3 regions of the Arthrobacter sp. Ms25 genome follow, and region 3 is predicted to be linked to each of the others. Evidence: predicted binding sites of a transcription regulator. Region 3 holds the regulator's gene; each other region holds the start of a gene.
The links. The regulator LexA, encoded in region 3, represses DNA repair genes until DNA is damaged. The targets are predictions, from matches to a motif close to TCGAACANNTGTTCGA.

Region 1 (7,054 bases), on a different contig from region 3:
TATGGTGGGCCGGAAGACGGCCTAGCGGTACGGAGCGACGGGAAGGACCGCGGCGGCTACCAGCCGCGTTCCTTCCATTCCCGGAGGTGCGGGCGCTCCGCACCCAGCGTGGTGCCGGCGCCGTGACCGGGGTGCACCACCGTGTCATCGGGCAGATAATCGAACACACGTTCGAATACATCCCGGTATAGCTGGGCAAACCGTTCCGGATCCTTCTGCGTGTTGCCCAGCCCGCCGGGGAAGAGTGAATCCCCTGTAAACAAGTGGGCCGGACCGTGCGGGTCGCGGTAGAGCAGGGCCACGGATCCCGACGTGTGCCCGCGCAGCGCGATCGCCTCCAACTCGAAGTCGGGGAACGTCCCCTTGTCCCCGTGCTCCAGGGATACCAGCGTCGGTACCTCGATGTCGGGGATGTCGGCTGTACCGGCTGCGGTCCTCGCGCCGGTCGCAGCCACCGTTTCGGCGAGCGCCCGGACATGGTCCCAGTGGCTGTGCGTGGTGATGACGAGTTCCAGCTTTGCCGGCACTGCTGCGTCCTGCGCACCTTCGGCCAGCAGCCGCTGGATGGCAGGGAAGTCGGCGGCGGCGTCAATCAGCACCTGCGCACCGGATGCCTTTCCGGTCAGCAGGTAGACGTTGTTGTCCATCTCGCTCACGGACACGCTGCGGATAGTGATGTTCTCCAGATCCTCCATGCGGCCAGTCTAGCGAGCTACCGGGCACGAGGGGCCTATTGTCTGCGCTCGCGGACGGGCGTACCTTGCAAGGATGCTCCTGAGGCTGGTCCGGGAAAACCTGGCCCCCTACAAAGTCCCCGTCGCCGCCGTCGTTCTCCTGCAGCTGCTGCAGACCGTCGCCACGCTGTACCTGCCCACCCTCAACGCGGACATCATTGACCGCGGCGTCGTCACCGGCGACACGGGGGTGATCCTGCAGGTGGGTGGCTGGATGCTCGTGGTCACGGCAGGCCAGGTCCTGTGTTCCGTGTCCGCCACCTATCTGGCATCCCGCGTGGCCATGAGTGCGGGCCGGAACATCCGTGCCGCACTGTTCTCCAACGTCGAGACCTTTTCCTCCCGGGAAGTGGGGCTGTTCGGCCCGCCCTCGCTGATCACCCGCACCACCAATGACGTGCAGCAGGTGCAGATGACGCTCCTGATGACCTTCACCATGATGGTCTCGGCTCCCATCATGGGGGTGGGCGGGGTGCTGCTGGCCCTGAACCAGGACATTCCGCTCTCCGGCATCCTGCTGCTGATCCTGCCGGCCCTGTTTTTGGTGATCGGACTGGTGCTGCGGCAGCTGGTTCCACTGTTCCGGCGCGCCCAGAAGCAAATCGACCGGGTGAACTCGGTGCTGCGTGAACAAATCATGGGCATCGCGGTGATCCGGGCCTTCATCCGCGAGCGCTCCGAGCAGGACCGCTTCGCCGGCGCCAACCGGGACCTGACCGGCACGCAGCTGCGGATCAGCCAGCTGCTGGCCCTGCTGTTCCCCGCCGCCATGCTGGTCGCCAACCTCGCCACGGTGGCGGTTGTCTGGTTCGGCGCCTTCCGGATCGACGCCGGCCAGATGCAGATCGGCGCACTCACCGCCTTTATCGCCTACATCATGCAGATCCTCATGGCCGTGATGATGTCCATGTTCATGGTCATGATGCTGCCCCGCGCCGCGGTGTGTGCCGACCGAATCTACGAGGTGCTCGATACCCGCACCAGCGTCGCCGATGCCCCCGGCGCAGGGGACCTGCAGTACGACGGCGGGAGGCTCACCTTTTCGGATGTCGGCTACAGCTACCCGGGGGCGGAGGACCCGGTGCTGTTCAACCTGAGCTTCGAAGCCCTGCCGGGCGAAACCACCGCCATCATCGGGTCCACCGGGGCGGGGAAGAGCACGCTGCTGAACCTGGTTCCGCGCCTGCTCGACGCCACCTCCGGGTCCATCGCCGTGGACGGGCAGGACATTGCCGGGGTCAGCCTCTCCTCCCTGCGCCGCGGGATCGGCCTGGTCCCGCAGCGGGCCTACCTGTTCAGCGGCACCATCGCCTCGAACCTGCGCTTCGGCAGACCCGAGGCCACGGATGAGGAACTCTGGGAAGCCCTTGAGACGGCACAGGCGGCGGACTTTGTCCGGGCCTCCGAGGGGGCCCTGGCGCATCCGGTGGAACAGGGAGGGGCAAACTTCTCCGGGGGGCAGCGCCAGCGGCTGGCCATTGCCCGTGCGCTGGTGGTGCGGCCGTCCGTCTACCTCTTCGACGACAGCTTCTCCGCCCTCGACTTTGCCACCGATGCCCGGCTGCGTGCCGCGTTGAAGCCGCACACACGGAACGCCACGGTCATTGTGGTAGCCCAGAGGGTCAACACGATTACCGACGCCGCCCGCATCATCGTGCTGGAAGAAGGACGGATCGCGGGGCAGGGAACCCACGCAGACCTGATGGCGTCCTCGGACACCTACCGCGAGATTGTCGCTTCGCAGCTGACCGTGGAGGAAGTCGCATGAGTACGCCGGGGGTACGGGGACGCCCCGGAGCTGCCGCAACCGCCAAGCCCGAGAACTTTGCCGGCAGTGTCCGCAGGATCCTGGGGCTGATGGCGCCGGACCGGGTACGGGTAGCAGCGGTACTGGTCTCCGCCGTCGTCTCCGTGGCGCTCGCGGTCAGCGCCCCGAGGATCCTGGGGGAGGCCACCAACGTCATCTTCGACGGGTTCATCGGACAGTCCCTGCCGGCGGGGATGTCCAAGGACGCCCAGGTGCAGATGCTGCGGGACTCGGGGGAACGGGAACTGGCGGACATGCTCGCCGCCATGGACGTGGTCCCCGGACAGGGACTGGACTTCGCCCGGCTCGGCGGCATCCTGCTCGGCGTACTGGGAATCTACTTGGCGGCCTTCGCGGCGGGATGGTTCCAGGCACGGGTGACCGCCCGCGTTGTCCAGAACGCCATGTACCGGCTCCGCCGCGGCGTCGAGGGCAAACTGTTCCGGCTGCCCATGTCCCACTTCCAGCAGCAGTCACGCGGCGACGTCCTGAGCCGCGTCACCAATGACATCGACAACCTGGCCCAGACCCTCTCCCAGAGCCTGACCCAGATCATTACCTCGATCCTGACCATCATCGGCGTGCTGGCCATGATGGTCTCCATTTCCCCGCTGCTGGCCCTGATCGCCGTGATCACCGTGCCGGTCTCCGCCCTGGTCACCGTGCTCATTGCCCGGCGCTCGCAGGCGGAGTTCAAGACCCAGTGGAAATCCACCGGCGAGGTGAACGGCTACATCGAGGAAATGTTCACCGGCCAGGACGTCGTGAAGGCCTTCGGCCAGCAGGACCGGGTGATTGAAGGGTTCGCCCCCGCGAACAACCGGCTGTTCCGGTCCGCGTTCCGGGCCCAGTTTGTTTCCGGGATCATCATGCCGGCCATGATGTTCATTTCGAACCTCAACTACGTGGCAGTGGCCGTGGTGGGCGGCCTGCAGGTGGCCGGCGGGCAGCTGTCCATCGGCGGCGTCCAGGCCTTCGTGCAGTACAGCCGCCAGTTCAGCCAGCCGCTGGGCCAGCTCGGCGGGCTGATCAACATGCTCCAGTCCGGCGTAGCCTCCGCCGAACGCGTGTTTGCCCTGCTGGATGCCGCAGAGCAGGACCCGGACCCCGTGAAGCCCGAACATCTGGAGGCAGTGCGGGGGAGGGTCGCCTTTGAGGATGTGTCCTTCAGCTACAGCCCCGATGCGCCGCTGATCCGGAACCTGTCCTTCACCGCCGAACCGGGGCAGACCGTCGCGATCGTGGGCCCCACCGGCGCGGGCAAGACCACCCTGGTCAACCTCCTGATGCGCTTCTACGAGGTGGATACCGGCCGCATCACCATCGACGGCGTCGACATTGCCCGGCTCCGCCGCGAGGAACTGCGCAGCCATATCGGCATGGTGCTCCAGGACGCGTGGCTGTTCGAAGGCACCATCCGGGAGAACCTGGGCTACGGTGCACCGGGCGCCACCGAGGAGCAGATTATCGAGGCGGCGCAGGCCACCCATGTGGACCACTTCGTGCGGTCCCTGCCGGATGGATACGACACCGTGCTGGGCTACGACGGCGGCACGCTGAGCCAGGGCCAGCGGCAGCTGCTGACCATCGCCCGGGCCTGGCTCTCGAACCCGTCGATCCTGGTGCTGGACGAGGCCACCAGTTCCGTGGACACGCGCACGGAAATCGCCATCCGGCTCGCCATGAATGCGCTTCGGCAGGACCGGACGAGCTTCGTGATCGCCCACCGCCTGTCCACCATCCGGGACGCGGACATCATTCTGGTGGTGCGGAACGGGCAGATCGTGGAGCAGGGAACCCACGCTGCACTGCTGGCGGCCGAGGGTTTCTACACCGAGCTCTACCGCTCCCAGTTCGCCGGATCCGCTCAGGAGCAGCCGGGGGAGGAAGAGGCCGCGGCGCCTGCCGATCCCGCCGGGCATTAGCATGGCACCATGACTCCCGACACGACCCCTGAACCGACGCCTGCCGGCAGCGACGCCGGCGCGCTGGCAGAGATCGGCATCGATGCCGCCAGCCCGCTCCCGCCGTATGAACAGCTCCGCCGCCAGATCCTGGATGCGGTCAACGAGGGCCGGCTCGCCATCGGCACGCGCCTGCCTACGGTCCGGGCACTGGCCGGACACCTGGGGCTGGCGGTGAACACCGTGGCGAAGGCCTACCGTGAACTCGAGCAGGCGCAGGTGGTCACCACCCGGTCCCGGCAGGGAACCGTCGTCGCCGCCAACGGCGACAGCAGCCGCGGCCGGGTGGCCGAAGCCGCCGCCGTGTACGCGGAGACCGTGCGGGCCAACGGTGTCTCCGATGACGACGCCGTGTCCCTGCTGCGGGCGGCCCTGCACTAAGCGGGCTCGTAGTTTCCGGACCGGTCTCGCAGCACGGCATCCCAACCGGTGGTGATGCTGATGCTGGTGGGTCCCCGGCAGGCACCAGCAGCCCCAAGCCGTGGGACCCTGTGCCCGTGCGATCCATTCCCGGCGGCGTTGAAGGCATGACGCCGGGGCCGCCTCGAAGCGGTTCCGCTTCGCCCGCGGCGAAACCCGGGGGGTCGAATACTTTTTCGAATCAGCGTTTGAACTAGAGTGGAAAACGTGCCTAAATCGACTCTTACGACGGCGGACACCACGTTTGCGCCGCATACTGCCAATGACCTTTCCCGCCTGGTAGTGAAAGGGGCGCGCGAGCACAACCTGCGCAACGTAGACCTCGACCTTCCGCGGGACGCCATGATCGTCTTCACCGGGCTGTCCGGTTCGGGCAAGTCCTCCCTGGCGTTCGACACCATCTTCGCCGAAGGCCAGCGCCGCTACGTCGAGTCGCTGTCCGCCTACGCCCGCATGTTCCTGGGCCAGGTGGACAAGCCCGACGTCGACTTCATTGAGGGGCTCTCGCCCGCAGTGTCGATCGACCAGAAGTCCACCAGCAAGAACCCGCGCTCCACGGTGGGCACCATCACCGAGATCCACGACTACATGCGCCTGCTCTGGGCCCGTGTGGGACGGCCCTTCTGTCCCGTCTGCGGCGAGCCCGTCAGCCGGCAGACCCCGCAGCAGATCGTGGACCAGCTCCTCGAGCTGGAAGAGGGGACCCGGTTCCAGGTCCTGGCTCCGGTGGTCCGCGGCCGCAAGGGCGAATTCGTTGACCTGTTCAAGGAACTCGCTGCCAAGGGCTACTCCCGTGCCCGGGTGGACGGCAAGCAGGTCCAGCTCTCGGATCCGCCGAAACTCGGCAAGCAGATCAAGCACAACATCGAAGTGGTCGTGGACCGCCTGGTCGCCAAGGACGGCATCCGGCAGCGCCTGACGGACTCGGTGGAGACCGGCCTCGGCCTGGCCGACGGCCGCGTGGTGGTGGACTTTGTCGACCTGCCCGAAGACAGCAGCGACCGCACCCGTACCTTCTCGGAGAACCTGGCCTGCCCGAACGAACACCCGCTGGCCATCGACGAGATCGAACCGCGGTCCTTCTCCTTCAACAACCCCTTCGGCGCCTGCCCGGTCTGCACCGGCATCGGCTCCCGGCTGGAGGTGGACGAGGACCTGATCATCCCGGACCCGTCCAAGTCCCTGGCCGAGGGCGCCATCGCCCCGTGGTCGCTGGGTACCGCCACCACCGAGTACTGGAACCGGCTGCTCGAAGGCCTGGCCAAGGAGATGGGCTTCTCCATGGACACGCCCTGGAAGAAACTGCCTGCCAAGGCACGCGAGGCCGTGCTCAACGGCAAGGACCACAAGGTGGTGGTCCAGTACCGCAACCGCTTCGGCCGCGAACGAAAGTACAGCACCGGCTTCGAAGGCGTCATCCAGTACATCCACCGCAAGCACCTGGAAACCGAGTCGGACCACGCCCGTGACCGGTACGAAGAGTACATGCGCGAAATCGCCTGCCCCGAGTGCGGGGGAGCGCGGCTGAACCCGGCGTCCCTGTCCGTGCTGATCAACGGCCGCAACATTGCCGAAATCAGCGCCCTGCCGCTGCGCGAAGCCGCGGAGTTCCTGGGCACCCTGGTCCTCACCGGACGCGAAGCGCAGATCGCCAACCAGGTGCTCAAGGAAATCCAGGCCCGCCTGACCTTCCTGCTCGACGTCGGCCTGGAATACCTGAGCCTGAACCGTCCGGCCGCCACGCTGTCCGGCGGTGAGGCCCAGCGCATCCGCCTGGCCACGCAGATCGGTTCCGGACTGGTGGGCGTGCTGTACGTCCTCGACGAGCCCTCCATCGGCCTGCACCAGAAGGACAACCGGCGGCTGATCGACACCCTGACCCGGCTGCGCAGCCTGGGCAACACCCTCATCGTCGTGGAACACGACGAAGACACCATCCAGGAAGCGGACTGGATTGTCGACGTCGGACCCGGCGCCGGTGAGCGCGGCGGCGAGATTGTGCACTCCGGCCCGTTGTCCGAGCTGCTGACCAACGAGCGGTCCATCACGGGCGCCTACCTCTCGGGCCGCAAGAAGATCGACATTCCGGCCAAACGGCGCAAGGTGGACAAGTCCCGCCAGCTCAAGAT
Region 2 (7,054 bases), on a different contig from region 3:
GACGGCGTTCCCCTGGCCCCGGTCAGCGGCTACCGGTCGCATGAGGAGCAGTCCCGGCTGCACACGTCCTACATTGAGCAGTACGGCCAGGAAGGTGCGGATTCCCTCTCCGCGCGGCCCGGGTACAGCGAGCATGAGACCGGGCTGGCCGTGGACCTGGGAAATCCGGACGGAGCGTGCGCGCTGGAAACCTGCTTCGAGGCAACCGCCGCAGGCGCCTGGGCGGCGGCCAATGCCCACCGCTACGGGTACCTTGTCCGCTATCCGGCCGGGGCAGAACACATCACCGGGTATGCCTACGAGCCGTGGCACCTGCGGTACGTGGGCCCGGAGGCCGCCGGGAACATCTTCGCCTCGGGACTGACCCTGGAGGAATTCCTCGGGCTTCCGGCCGCTCCGGGCTACTGAGCCCGGGGGCAGCTGCGGTGTTAGTCCCGCGGAGGCTTCTGCCGCTGCTGTTTCGTGGCGGATCTTTGCTTCTTGGCATCGAGGCGCCGGTAGTTCGAGCCCCGGGTGGGTTTGGTCCTGCGGCGCTTCGGCGGTTCGGGGGCGAGTCCGCCGGCCACCAGTGCGGCCACCTTGGCGCGGGCGATCTCCCGGTTGCGCAGCTGCGAGCGCTGCTCGGAGGCCGTGACGGTCAGCACGCCGGCCACCAGTCGGCGTTCCAGCCGCCGGAGCAGCAGCATGCCCTGCTCCTCCGAAAGCACCGCCGACCCGGCAACATTCCACAGCAGCTCCACCCTGCTGTCCGAAGTGTTCACATGCTGCCCGCCGGGGCCGGAAGAACGCGAAAACCGCCACTCAAGTTCGGCCGCGGGAATTGTGAGTGCGGGCGATACCACCAAGTCCATCTGTCCAGCGTCGCACGGAAGCGCCCGGTTCGGGCGCAGGGGAGCGAACGTCCTCAGACCGCCTTCACCACCGGCAGCTCGTTCCACTCGGTGGTGTACCGGGGCGAGGAGTACTTGCGGGACATGGTCCACTCCGGTGTGGCTGTTGACATCCCTGCCAGTCCCAGCCCGATGCTGGCCGCCCCGTACTTGTCCGTGACCTTGCCCAGCAGTTCCCCCAGGTTCCGTTTCTCCTGCGCGGAGACGAACCCGTCGAGGAGCGGCTGGGCACCGGCGGACTCCAGTCCGCTGAGCATCACCCCGGCCTTGGTGTACGGCACCCCCTCGACCACCTGGGACTCCAGGGCGCCGACGGCGGCCCGGCTCAGGACCACGGGGTCCGACGTCGGGCTGGGCAGGCGCACGGTCGCGGAGGGGAACGACGCCGCCCGCTCACTGAAGTGCGAGGTGCCCGCGTAAGCGGTCAGCACGCTGGCCTGCTGTCCCTCACGCTCCAGCCGCGCGGCGGCCTGCTGGGCGTAGATGCTCATGACCTGGCGCATCTCGGCGCCGGTGGTCACCGGCGTGGAGAAGCTGCGGGAGAAGATCAGCTGCTTGCGGTCCGCGCGCTCGTCCTCGTGCGGGATGCAGGCGGTGCCGTTGAGCTCCAGCACGGTGCGCTGCAAGGTGACGGAAAACTTCCGGCGGATCAGGGCCGGGTCGGCGGCGCGCAGATCAGCGACGGTGGAGATCCCCATCGCGTCCAGCTTCGTACCCAGCCGGGATCCCACACCCCACAGGCCGGTGACGGGCACCCGGGACATAATCGCCTCCACCGCGGCCGGGTCCATGGTCTCCAGGTTGCAGACCCCCTGCAGGTGCCGGTTCTGCTTGGCAATCCGGTTGGCGAACTTGGCCAGGGTCTTGGTGGTGCCGATCCCCACGCACACCGGCAGTCCGGTGTGACGGGCGACGGCGGTTCGGATGGCGGCACCCTGCGCCTCCAGACCGCGGGGAGTGCCGGCCAGTCCGAGGAAGGACTCGTCGATGGAGTAGACCTCCTGCCACAGGGCGTAGCGGCCCAGCAGCTGCATCACCCGCGAGCTGAGGTCGCCGTAGAGCTCGTAGTTGCTCGAGCGCTGGATCAGGCCCACGTGCGGGGCGGAGTCGGCGAGCTTGAACCACGGCGTGCCGGTCTTGATGCCCAGGGCCTTCGCCTCATCCGAGCGCGCGACCACGCAGCCGTCATTGTTGGAGAGCACCACCACCGGCACTCCCGCCAGTTTCGGGTCGAAGGCGCGCTCGCAGGAAACATAGAAGCTGTTGACGTCGACCAGGGCGATCCGCTGGCTGCCGTTGGACGCCGGGGACGGATCAGACATGGTGCAGGCAGCGGGTCACGACGCCCCACACGGACAGTTCCGACGGCTCCGCCACGACAATGTCCGGATATCCGGGGCTTTCGGCCCGCAGCACGATGCGGTGCCCGTCCAGCAGCAGGCGGCGGACCGTGAGTTCGCCGTCCACCACGGCGACGACGACGGCGCCGTCCCGCGGGGTGAGTGAACGGTCCACAATCAGTTCGTCCCCGGTGCAGATTCCGGTACCGGCCATGGAATCGCCCTCCACCCGCACCACGTAGGTGGAGGTGGGGTCGCGGATCAGGTGCCGGTTCAGGTCAATCCGGCCATCGAAATAGTCGCGGGCAGGACTGGGAAAGCCTGCCGCCGTGGCGGCGTCGGTCTCTGCGGGCGGTGCCGGACGGCGGGACCGGTCCGCTGAAGAGAACACCGCCATGCCGAAGCCTCCCGACGCTCAACCAAACTCTGAACGGAACCCTGATTCGAACCCTGGACCAATCACACGCAGTAGAACAAACGTTCGAATACCCAGCGTAGCACCGCGCTGTTGGATCCCGCCGAAAGGTTCACCATCACGGATGTGTCCGCCGTCAGGTCGTTGGGGTTCTTTTACCTGGTTCTCGGGTGTTTCTTTAGGGCAGGGGCAGCGGGGGAGTTTTTCGGCGGCGGGACGGCACGGAGTGGCCTAAGCCTTGAGCGGTATGCCCCGCGCATCAGTGCGGAAAGGTGCGGCGTTGCAGAGGATCATGATGCCCTCGACGAATCCCCACACGCCGGCGAAGCCTCCGGTGACCAGGGTGGCCGCCACTTGCGCCGCACCGATCCCCGGGTTGCCCAGATAGAAGCGGTGCACGCCGAAAGAGCCGAGGAAAACGCCCAGAAGACCGGCGGCTACCCGGGATTTCTGTGCCGGGTAGCCCTGGTTCGGGTATCCCTGCACATGCTGGTCCGGGTAGTTCTGTCCCTGCTGCTGGTGGTTCGGGTACTGGTTCGGGTACTGGTTCGGGTACTGCTGGTAGGAGGGCTGCTGCGGGGGAACTGTGGGCGCCGGCGCCGGCCGCGGCTCGCTTGACTGCGGGTAGGCGTATTGATCGCCGTCCGCTCCTGAGCGGGACCGCGCGTCATCACCTAGTCCCGCGAACGGGTTGTTTTCTGACATTTTTCCTGCCTTTCCTGTGGCTGGTGCTTGTCACTACAGTCAAACACGGGGGCACAATGGAACTAGTTTCGAAGCGTGGCGGCGGTTCAGGCCCGGGCCGCCAGCCGGTCGCTGAGCTCCATCCAGTCCGTGTCCAGATCCTGCGGATGCCCGTCATGCCAGCGGACAATCTCCAGGGCACCTTCGGAGAACGGAATCACCGCCCGGTACTCCGGCACGAGGGCTTTGATTTTGCCGTTGTCGAAGATGACCGAATGGCTCTTGTCCCCCAGCAGGCCTGGGCCGCGGCCGGGATCGTGGGCGGCAACTGTTTCCGATGCCACATGGACCAGCAGCGGCTCCGGGACGCCGGCGGCCGCCGCCAGGGAGCGGTAGACCGCGTCCCAGGGCAGGAACTCATCGGAGGTGATGGTGTAGCTCTCGCCGACGGCGGCGGGACGGCCCAGCAGTCCCACGAAGGCTTTCGCGAAATCCCGGCTGTGCGTGAGCGTCCACAGCGACGTGCCGTCCCCGTGCACCACCACCGGCAGTCCGGAGCGCATCCGGTGGATGTCCGTCCAGTGTCCTGACAGCGGCACCATTGTCGCGTCGTAGGTGTGGGAGGGGCGCACAATCGTCCCGGGAAAGCCCTCGTTCCGGTAGGCCTGCACCAGGATGTCCTCGCCGCCAATCTTGTCCCGGGAGTACTGCCAGAAGGGGTTGCGCAGTGGCGTGGACTCCCGCACCGGGAGGCTGGCCGGGGGCTTCTGGTAGGCCGAGGCCGAACTGATGAACACATACTGCCCGGTCCGGCCGCGGTACAGCTCCACCGCCGCTGCCACATGCCCGGCCGTGAAGGACAGGAAGTCCGCCACGGCGTCGAACGTCCGGCTCCCCAGGGCGCTGCGCACGGCAGCGGCATCCCGGACGTCGGCGGAGAGGACCTCGACGCCGGCCGGTACCGGGCGCAGGGTGGAAACGCCCCGGTTCAGTACGGTCACCCGGTGCCCCAGGTTGGAAGCGTGCGCGACGGCGGCTGCGCTGATCACGCCGGTGCCGCCGATAAAAAGCAGATCAAGTGCCGCGGGATGCGTCATGGCAGGTTTCCTTAGTTTCCTTGACTGGGGGCGGGCGCCGGGCTTAGGTGGAGGTGCCCGGCTCCGAACTGCACCCAGCCTAGATGACCGCACGGCAGGAAAGGCATCACCATGACAGAGAGTTCCTCCACCCCTGTTCCGGAGCTGACGCTCGGCAATTCCGTGCGGATTCCCCAGCTGGGGTTCGGCGTCTTCCAGGTTCCGGCGGACCGGACGCAGGAAGTGGTCGAAGATGCCCTGGCTGCCGGGTACCGCCACATCGACACCGCCGCCGCCTACCGCAACGAGGCCGGCGTCGGAGCGGCCATCGCGTCGTCGGGCATTCCCAGGTCCGAGATCTTCGTGACCACCAAGCTGCGCAACGGAGACCAGGGGAGGGCGCGGGCCGCGTTCCTGGACAGCCGGCGAGCGCTGAACCTCGACGTCGTCGACCTCTACCTGATCCACTGGCCGGTGCCTTCGCAGGGGATGTTCGTGCAGGCGTGGAAGGAACTCGAGGGGCTGTACCGGGACGGGTATATGCGCGCCATTGGGGTGTCGAACTTCCTTGCCGACCACCTGGATGCCCTGTACGAGCAAAGCCAGGTGCTGCCGGCCGTGAACCAGATCGAGCTGCATCCCGGCTTCCAGCAGGCAGCGCTCGCCGCCGACACCGTGTCCCGCGGCATCGCCGTGGAGGCGTACAGTCCGCTGGGTCAGGGCAGGGAACTGGCGGGGGCGGAAGTGGCCGCACTCGCGGAGAAGTACGCTGCCACTCCGGCGCAGGTGGTGCTGGCCTGGCACCTGGGGTCGGGGCGGATCGTCATTCCCAAATCGGCCGACTCCGCCCGCATGCGGGAGAACTTCGCCGCCGTCGAGATCGACCTGACGCAGGAGGAGCTTGACCTCCTGGACGGGCTGGACGGCGGACGACGGATCGGGGCCGACCCGGCGACGGCGGACTTCAGCCAGCTCTGACCCGGACAGAGGAGGCTGATCGATGGTGCCGTCGCAGAAAGCCCTGGATCTCCTGCACTTAGTCGCAGCCGAGCTGCAGGATCAGGGCCCGCTGACCCTGGGCACCATGTTCCGCAGCCCCGGACTGCGCACGGGGACCAAAATCGTGGCCTTCCTCGGTTCCGGCGACTATCTGATCGTGAAGCTGCCGCAGGCCCGCGCCCGGGAACTCCTTGCCGCCGGGACCGCGGGTCCGGTCACCATGGGCACACGCACCATGCGGGAGTGGATCGAGGTGCCGGCCGGTGCGGACCCTGCAGCCACCGCACGGCGCTGGACGGCCCTGACCCGTGAAGCGCTGGAATATGTGCGCGGCCTTCCGGGTTAGCACGGCAACCAGCTCTTACCGTGCACCACCCTGGAACAGGAGATTGCCGTGAATGATTCAGCCCCCCTGATAGCCGTTGTCGGTGCCACCGGACAGCAAGGCGGCGCCGTTACGGCCGCCCTGCTGGAGCGCGGCGCGCGGATCCGTGCCCTGGTCCGGGACCCCGGCTCACCCCGGGCTGCGGCGCTCGCGGACCGCGGCGTCGAACTGGCTTCCGGCGACCTGGCGGACCCGGACAGCCTTGATGCGTTCCTCAAGGGAGCGGACGCGGCCTATGCAATGGCCACTATGACCGGGCCCGGCGGAACGGAAGAGGAAACCGCCAACGGCATAGCCCTGGCGGACGCGGCCCGGCGGACCGGTCTGCCGCATCTGGTCTACAGTTCCGTCGGCGGAGCCGAACGGCAGTCGGAAGTGCCGCACTTTGAAAGCAAGCGCCGCGTCGAAGAGCACATCGAGGACCTGGGACTGCACGCGACCTTCCTGCGCCCGGTGTTCTTCACGGACAACTTTTCCGGCTTCGGCGTCAGCACGGAGGACGGCGAAGTAGTGGTGCGGATGCCGCTGCCGGACAACGTTCCGCTGCAGATGGTGGCGGTGCACGACGTCGGCCGGGCGGCCGCCGCGATCCTGCTGGGCGGCAGCGGCGTGGAGGGCGGCGCCGTCGAAATCGCGGGGGACGAGCGCAGCGGCCCACAGATCGCCGCCGCCTTCGGTACTGCCGCCGGGCTGCCGGCCCGCTACGAGGCGTTGCCGCTGGAGGCGGTCGCGTCCCAGGACCTGGCGGCAATGTTCCGCTGGTTCGGGCAGACTCCCGCATACCAGGGCGATTTTGAGGCGACCCGGACCCTGCTGGGCGGTGCCCCGCTGGATCTGCCCGCCTGGATCCGGGCCTCGGGCTGGACGGCGGACTGACCTCACTCCGCGTTCCGGGAGGTGCGGTCACCGAGTGTTTCCCTGCGGGAGTTGTTGCTCCGGCGCGTCACCGCAGAGGCCCACACCCAGGTGGCCCGCCGGACCCCGGCGTCCTCCCACAGCACCTGCACCGCCCGGGATGACCAGCTGCACGCCTCGCCCTTGACCCGCTCCGCCGCTCCGGGGAACCGGATCCAGGCCCAGACGGGCACGCCGGGCACCGACGTGGTGACCGGATTGTGCTCGAAGTCCAGCTCTTCCGGGGTAAGGCTGATCGGCTCGGCCCGCCGCGCGTAGCGGGCCGCCAGCCGCTCGACGGCGTCCTGGTTCATACCCTTAACGCTAGAACATATGTTCGAAGAGCGGTAACCGGCCCGGCCGTATCGGAG
Region 3 (7,054 bases):
TGAACACTCCCCCGATCAGTGCCAGGACCAGCAGCCACTCGAAGCTCGCGTGGGGAGCAATGCTCCAGATGGCGGCTTCGGCAATGACCGAGGGAATCAGCGCACGCCGCAGCCCCACGGTATCGACACGGCGGCCCCGCCAGGGAGCGCCCACGGCGATGCCGATGGTAACGACGGCTGCCACGGTACCCGCGGCCGCGTAACCCTTGTCCATCGTGTTGACCACGTGCAGGGTCAGCAGCACGCCGGCCGCCGAATGGGGGAATCGGGCGATCATCCCGATCAGCAGGACACGGCGGATAGGTGCTATCCGAAGCAGCTCGCGGTACAGGCCAAAGTTCACGGCGGTTCTCTTCTGGCGGGCTACGCCGGACGGGTCAGCGCGTGATTTTGAGGTCCAGGGAATCCACGCGCTCGACAAACTCGGGGTTGGCAGTCAGGCGCTGCTGCAGGCCCGCCGCTAAGGCGGAGATGTCCTGCGGATCCAGTCCGGGCGCCAGCTGAAGCACCATTCTAAGCTCAGGTCCTGCCCCTCCCCCTGCCACCGCCGCGCCGCCGGCGGTCCGTGAGGCAGTGCCCGGCCCCTGCTGGAGGATAACGGCCAGGATCCGGGGATCGGGCGCGGCGGCGCTTTCGGCCATGGCGGCAACGTCGGTGTCCGCATAGGACGGCACCCACTGCTGCTGCTGGGCCAGCGCCCACATCGCCGGCCGCCGCACCACGAACGTGAAGTCCGCGCCGGGGTCAATCACCAGCAATTGGGCATCTTCGGCCACGGCGGACAGCGCCGCACGGTTGGCGTAGACCGCCACCGGCCGGGCTTCGCCATGCCAGCGCTCCAGGGCGGCCACGGAGGTGAACACGGGCAGCGCCTTGCGTCCGTCCGGAGCCGTCAGCGACACCAGCGCCATGTCTGCCTGTTTGTCGGCAGTCAGGCCGGATTCGGCTTCGGTTTCCTCGCCGAGCACGGCGACGATCGGCACGAAGACACGGGCGGTGGCCAGGGATGCGACAACCCCGGCCTCGCTCCCGGTGCCGGCGATCAGCTTCGCCAGCGCGGCCGTGTAGCCGGCGTCGGCTTCCCCGTTGTCGGCATCGAAATTGTGCAGCGGGTTTCCCTCGCCGCTCAGGTCGCGCCCGGTCCAGGCCCGGCCGGCGGAGTCGCCGGGGCCGCCCGCCCCGGCGAGGGCAGCGGCAATATGGCCGGGCAGTTCACGTGCGGCCATGCTTAGCGTTCCGGATGCCCGGCGACGTCGAAGGCCTGCGGGAGCGTGAACGCGCCGGCGTAAAGTGCCTTGCCCACGATGGTGCCTTCAAGGCCGAGCGGCACCAGTTCCCGCAGCGCTGCCAAGTCATCGAGGCTGGAAATGCCGCCGGACGCGACTACGGGGCGGTCGGTGCGCTTGAGCACCTCACGCAGGAGTTCCACGTTGGGGCCGCGGAGTGTGCCGTCCTTGGTCACGTCGGTGACGACGTAGCGCGGGCAGCCGGCTTCTTCGAGGCGGGCGAGGACCTCCCAGAGGTCTCCCCCTTCCTTGGTCCAGCCGCGCGCGGCAAGGGTGGTGCCCCGGACGTCCAGGCCGACGGCGATTGCCTGGCCGTAACGGGCAATCGCGCTGGCGGTCCACCCGGGGTTCTCCAGTGCCGCGGTGCCCAGGTTGACCCGGGCTGCACCCAGCTCCAAGGCCTTTTCGAGGGACTCGTCGTCCCGGATGCCGCCGGAGAGTTCCACCTTGATGTCCATTGCCTTCACCACGCGGCTGAGCAGGTCAAGGTTCGAGCCCCGCCCAAAGGCGGCGTCGAGATCCACGAGGTGGACCCATTCGGCGCCGTCGTTCTGCCAGGCAAGCGCGGCGTCCAGCGGATCGCCGTAACTGGTCTCGCTGCCTGCTTCGCCCTGCACAAGGCGCACGGCCTGGCCGTCCGCGACGTCGACGGCGGGCAGCAGTTCAAGGACAGGGGTTTCGCTGAAGGGCATTTTGCTGCTTTCGGTGGTGGGGTCAGGAAAGGTCGAGGGTCAGCAGGTACGCGCCCAGCAGGGCCATGCCGGCCAGGACCCAGAAACTGATAACGATGATTTTGGACATTCCCTGGCTGCGGAAGGACACCGCTCCGCCGATAAGGAGTCCGGCCAGGCCCATGAGGACAACGCTCCACATGTCTGCGCCTAGCCCAGGGTCTTCAGCCAGTTGTTCAGCAGCGCCGCGCCGGCGTCACCGGACTTTTCCGGATGGAACTGGGTGGCCGACAGTGCGCCGTTCTCCACCGCGGCAATGAACGGTCCGCCGTGGTCCGCCCAGGTGACCTGCGGCGGGCGCATGGCGGGCTGGGTGACGTCGAAGTCCCACTTCTGCACGCCGTAGCTGTGGACGAAGTAGAAGCGCTGGTCCTCGATGCCCTCGAACAGTGCGGAACCTTCCGGGGGTGTCACGGTGTTCCAGCCCATGTGCGGGACGACGTCGGCGGCCAGGCGCTCGACGACCCCGGGCCATTCACCCATCCCCTTTGTCCGGACCCCGTGTTCCACGCCCTCGTCAAAGAGGACCTGCAGTCCCACGCAGATGCCCAGGACCGGCCGGCCACCGGCGACGCGGCGGCCGATCATCCGGAGTGCGTCCACCTCCTTGAGGCCCTGCATGACTGCGGCGAAGGCACCGACGCCGGGTACCACCAGCCCGTCGGCGTTCAGCACGTCCTCGGGCTTGGCGCTGAGCGTGACGTTGGCGCCGGCGTGCTCCAGGGCGCGTACCGCGGAGCGGATGTTGCCGGAACCGTAGTCCAGGACGGTGACGTTGCGGGGACTCACAGTGCTCCCTTCGTGGAGGGGATTCCCTCGACGCGCGGATCGGATTCGACGGCTGCGCGCAGGGCGCGGGCGAAGGCCTTGAACTGGGCCTCGACGATGTGGTGGGGGTCGCGGCCGCCGAGGACCCGCATGTGCAGGCAGATCTGGGCGTGGAGGGTGATTGCTTCAAACACGTGGCGGGTCAGGGAACCGGTGAAGTGTCCGCCGATCAGGTGGTATTCCTGGCCGGCCGGTTCCCCGGAGTGCACCAGGTAGGGCCGCCCGGAAATATCCACCACGGCGTTGGCCAGTGCCTCGTCCAGGGGCACGGTGGCTTCCCCGAAGCGACGGATGCCGGCCTTGGTGCCCAGGGCGGTCTTCAGCGCCTCGCCGATGCTGATCGCGACGTCCTCCACGGTGTGGTGCACGTCGATGTGGGTGTCGCCCGTAGCCCGGACCGTGAGGTCCATCAGGGAGTGCTTGGCCAGCGCCGTCAGCATATGGTCATAGAACGGCACCGAGGTGCTGATGTCGGCGCGGCCGGTGCCGTCCAGGTCCAGTTCGACAACGACGGACGATTCGCTGGTGATCCGCTCGAGGCGGGCGGTGCGTCCGGTGGCGGTCTCCACAGTCATGGGGTTCCTTCACGAAGATCGGGGTCGGAGCAATAGGCAAAGCTCCGGCAGGTCATCAGTTTAGTCCCGAAGGCGCCGACTCCCCGAAACCGGTGCCGTGAAGGATCGGGAACACACGCCGCGGGCCTTCGCCGCGGGATGGCCGTCGGAACGGGATCGGGCCGGACTCAGGCTGCCAGCAGTTCCCGCAGTCGGTTCAGGAACGCCGTGGTTTCAGCTTCGGTGCCGGCAGTGACGCGGAGGTGGCCTTCAATGCCGACGTCCCGGACCAGGACCCCTGCTTCGAGCAGCCCTTCCCATACGGCGCGGGGGTTCTCCAGCCCGCCGAACAGGACGAAGTTCGAATCCGACGGTGCCGGTTCCAGCCCGAGGGCGCGCAGTTCCGTGACGATCCGGTCCCGCTGGCCCTTGATGGCCTCCACGTTGGAGAGCAGGGCGTCGGCGTGGGTAAGCGCGGCATTGGCCGTGGCCTGCGTGATGGCCGAGAGGTGGTAGGGCAGCCGGACCAGGCGCAGGGCGTCTGCGATCTGGGGTGCTGCCGCGAAGTAGCCGATGCGGGCGCCTGCCAGGGCGAATGCCTTGGACATGGTGCGGGAGATGATCAACCGTTCCCGCCCCGGAAGCAGCTTCAGTGCGCTGGGGGTGTCTTCGTGGGAGAACTCGGCATAGGCCTCGTCCACGACGACGATCGTGTTGGACGCTTCGCCCGCCTCGTAGGCCGCTTCAATGACGTCCAGTCCCAGGGCCGTTCCGGTCGGGTTGTTGGGCGTGCAGAGGATGACGATGTCGGGTGCCTGGGCCCGGATCTGCTCCGCAGCCGAATCCGCGCTGAGGGAAAAGTCCCGTTCCCTGGTGCCGGTGACGTAGGCGGTACCGGTGCCGCTGGAGAGCAGCGGATACATGGAGTACGTGGGAGGGAAGCTCATGGCTGTCCGTCCGGGTCCGCCAAAGGCCTGCAGAATCTGCTGCAGCACCTCATTGGAACCGTTGCCGGCCCAGATATTCTCGGCTGCCAGGCCATGGCCGAGATATGCGGCCAGGTTTTCCCGCAGCTGGGTGAATTCGCGGTCCGGATACCGGTTCAGGCCGCCGACTACGGATTCGATTTCGGCCATTATTGCCCGGCGTACATGCTCGGGAAGTCCGTGCGTGTTTTCGTTGACGTTCAGCAGGACCGGCACATCCAGCTGCGGGGCGCCGTAGGGGCTCAGTCCGCGCAGATCGTCGCGCAGGGGAAGTCGGTTCAGGTTATCCAGCTGTTCGTTCACCACTACAGCTTAGGACGTTCCGCAGGAGCGCCGCATGCGGGGCCCTGCCTGCCCGTCGGAACGTATCTACCGTGAGACCGGAATAAACAGCTGGCGGCCGGCCGGGACAGTGGCATCCGCCAGGTTGTTCAGTTCCACGATGTCGGCCACCACCGTGCGCGGATCCTGCTCCGGAGCGAATTCCGTGGCGAGTGACCACAGGGAGTCCCCTGCGGAAACACTTACCTGGATGGTGCGGGTCTTTTCCGGGGATGCGCCGGAAGCCATGGCCGGGGCGGTGAAGAACCCGATGAAGGCCAGCAATGCCGCCGCCGCGAGCATCAGCGGTGCCCCTACCAGGACCAGCCGGCCGCGGCGGGTAAGCCGGAGGGGTCCGGCTTCCCGGGTGTCGCCTGCCGGCGGAACGCTCCCGGCCGGAGCGTCGGTGTGCGTTGCAGAGGGAAGTACGTGTACTGACATGTCAATACCTTTCCGGTTCGAAGTGCCGCCGTTTCGATTTTTGGCCCCGGTGCAGCACCGGTGAAAGGCCTCGTCTCGAAACTGCATTCGAACATCAGGTGGGTTCACCGGGGTGCCGGTGAACCGTACTCGAACGTATGTTCTAACGTGTACTCGAATATTTCTAGCACCTATCTACGAACATTGTCGAGACTCGGTCGAATATATGTTTGAAAATCTGTGTGCGCTCCCCTAGCGTTGAACCTGTTGGAAGCCGCTGGGAAAACCTAACCATCCGGCACTGACAAAACGGGGCGGCGCATTTACCGTGCAGCTGGTTCCGCCCGAAGAATCACCGCAGAACACCTGATAGACCGCTAGAACCATCCGGCCCGCAGCAGCGGGCCGACTGTGAAGGGAAGCCGACGTGGCCCGTGTTACCAGTGGCAGCACCCCCTCCCCTGCCGCGCCGTCGCCGGCCGGCCGCACCAAGGGACTAACTGCCCGTCAGACCAAGATCCTCGAAACAATTCAGCGTTCGGTGAACGCCAACGGGTACCCGCCCTCCATGCGGGAAATCGGTGACACCGTCGGCCTCGCCAGCCTCTCCAGCGTTACCCACCAGCTGAGCCAGCTGGAGAAGCTGGGATATATCCGCCGGGATCCCAAGCGACCCCGGGCAATGGAAATCCTGGTTCCGCTCCTGCTCCGCGATGCCCCCGCGCGGCGGAGCAACGGTGCTGCCGCGGAGGCCACGGCGGCGCCGGTTGATGCCGAAGCCAACGGCGCCCCCGCCGCAGGCGGCAAGGCCGGAGCGAAGAACGTTTCCGAGCTCACCACCGCAATCGACACGGCTATGGTCCCCCTGGTGGGACGGATCGCCGCCGGCGGGCCCATCCTCGCGGACCAGCAGGTGGAGGAAGTGGTCCCCCTTCCGCGCCAGCTCGTCGGACACGGCGACCTCTTCATGCTTCGGGTGGCGGGCGATTCCATGGTCGATGCTGCCATCTGCGACGGTGACTGGGTGGTGGTGCGGCGTCAGCCCACGGCCGAAAACGGTGACATTGTTGCGGCCCTGCTGGAGGACGAGGCCACGGTGAAGACCTTCCGGCAGCGCAACGGACACACCTGGCTACTGCCCCAGAACACCCGCTATGAGCCGATTCTCGGTGACGAAGCCACCATCATGGGCAAGGTCGTATCGGTCATGCGCTCGCTCTAGGCCTCCGACCGCGCCGCCCCGGCGCAGCAAGACGAAGGGAGCGCTGCCGGCATTGTCGTGCCGGCAGCGCTCCTTTGTGTTCTGCGGGGCAGAGGCCTACTTCTTGGCTCCCGCCGGTGCCGCGGAAAGGCGCTTCAATGCCTGGAGCACCACGGACCGGTCGGTGGTTGACCAGAAGGGCGGCAGGGCCGCCCGCAGGAAACTGCCGTAGCGGGCGGTCGCCAGGCGTGAGTCCAGGATGGCCACCACTCCCCTGTCACCCGAGGCGCGGATCAGCCGTCCGGCTCCCTGTGCCAGCCGGACGGCGGCATGGGTGGCTGACACGCTCATGAAGCCGTTTCCGCCCGCCTTCGCGACTGCCCGGGTCCTGGCCGTCATCAGGGGATCGTCGGGACGCGGGAACGGGATGCGGTCGATGATGACCAGCCGGCAGGATGCGCCGGGAACGTCCACGCCCTGCCACAGCGACATGGTGCCGAACAGGCACGTCTCGTCGTCGTCGGCAAACTGCTGGACCAGGGCGGACATGGTGGATTCGCCCTGGCACAGGATCGGGAAGTCCACCCGCGACCGGAGGGCGTCGGCGGCTTCCTCTGCCGCCCGGCGGGAGGAGAAGAGCCCCAGGGCGCCGCCGCCGGAGGCCTTGATCAGTGCCTCCAGCTCATCGAGCTGCTCTTCGGACGTACCGCGTCCCGGCTTGGGCAGG

Region 1: a site for LexA is predicted at 5,090-5,105, ahead of uvrA (excinuclease ABC subunit UvrA). Genes of this name have one in related genera too.
Region 2: a site for LexA is predicted at 2,700-2,715, ahead of AC5RT8_RS03635 (LexA family protein). Genes of this name have one in related genera too.

What each region holds. Positions count from the first base shown of each region.
Region 1 covers NZ_JBNHFP010000001.1:480,083-487,136, forward strand. Annotated here, with positions in the region: gene AC5RT8_RS02230 (trans-aconitate 2-methyltransferase) at 1-25, shown strand, start outside; gene AC5RT8_RS02235 (MBL fold metallo-hydrolase) at 57-695, opposite strand; gene AC5RT8_RS02240 (ABC transporter ATP-binding protein) at 769-2,502, shown strand; gene AC5RT8_RS02245 (ABC transporter ATP-binding protein) at 2,499-4,466, shown strand; gene AC5RT8_RS02250 (GntR family transcriptional regulator) at 4,476-4,886, shown strand; gene uvrA (excinuclease ABC subunit UvrA) at 5,133-7,054, shown strand, end outside.
Region 2 covers NZ_JBNHFP010000001.1:780,149-787,202, reverse strand. Annotated here, with positions in the region: gene AC5RT8_RS03650 (M15 family metallopeptidase) at 1-408, shown strand, start outside; gene arfB (alternative ribosome rescue aminoacyl-tRNA hydrolase ArfB) at 429-851, opposite strand; gene AC5RT8_RS03640 (Y-family DNA polymerase) at 905-2,212, opposite strand; gene AC5RT8_RS03635 (LexA family protein) at 2,205-2,627, opposite strand; gene AC5RT8_RS03630 (TM2 domain-containing protein) at 2,877-3,350, opposite strand; gene AC5RT8_RS03625 (NAD-dependent epimerase/dehydratase family protein) at 3,437-4,426, opposite strand; gene AC5RT8_RS03620 (aldo/keto reductase) at 4,538-5,383, shown strand; gene AC5RT8_RS03615 (hypothetical protein) at 5,406-5,750, shown strand; gene AC5RT8_RS03610 (NmrA/HSCARG family protein) at 5,799-6,665, shown strand; gene AC5RT8_RS03605 (hypothetical protein) at 6,668-6,997, opposite strand.
Region 3 covers NZ_JBNHFP010000002.1:716,485-723,538, reverse strand. Annotated here, with positions in the region: gene AC5RT8_RS07890 (MFS transporter) at 1-343, opposite strand, end outside; gene AC5RT8_RS07885 (SseB family protein) at 378-1,226, opposite strand; gene priA (bifunctional 1-(5-phosphoribosyl)-5-((5-phosphoribosylamino)methylideneamino)imidazole-4-carboxamide isomerase/phosphoribosylanthranilate isomerase PriA) at 1,229-1,978, opposite strand; gene AC5RT8_RS07875 (hypothetical protein) at 2,001-2,159, opposite strand; gene hisH (imidazole glycerol phosphate synthase subunit HisH) at 2,168-2,806, opposite strand; gene hisB (imidazoleglycerol-phosphate dehydratase HisB) at 2,803-3,420, opposite strand; gene AC5RT8_RS07860 (histidinol-phosphate transaminase) at 3,588-4,688, opposite strand; gene AC5RT8_RS07855 (LysM peptidoglycan-binding domain-containing protein) at 4,755-5,147, opposite strand; gene lexA (transcriptional repressor LexA) at 5,554-6,348, shown strand; gene AC5RT8_RS07845 (ATP-dependent DNA helicase) at 6,445-7,054, opposite strand, start outside.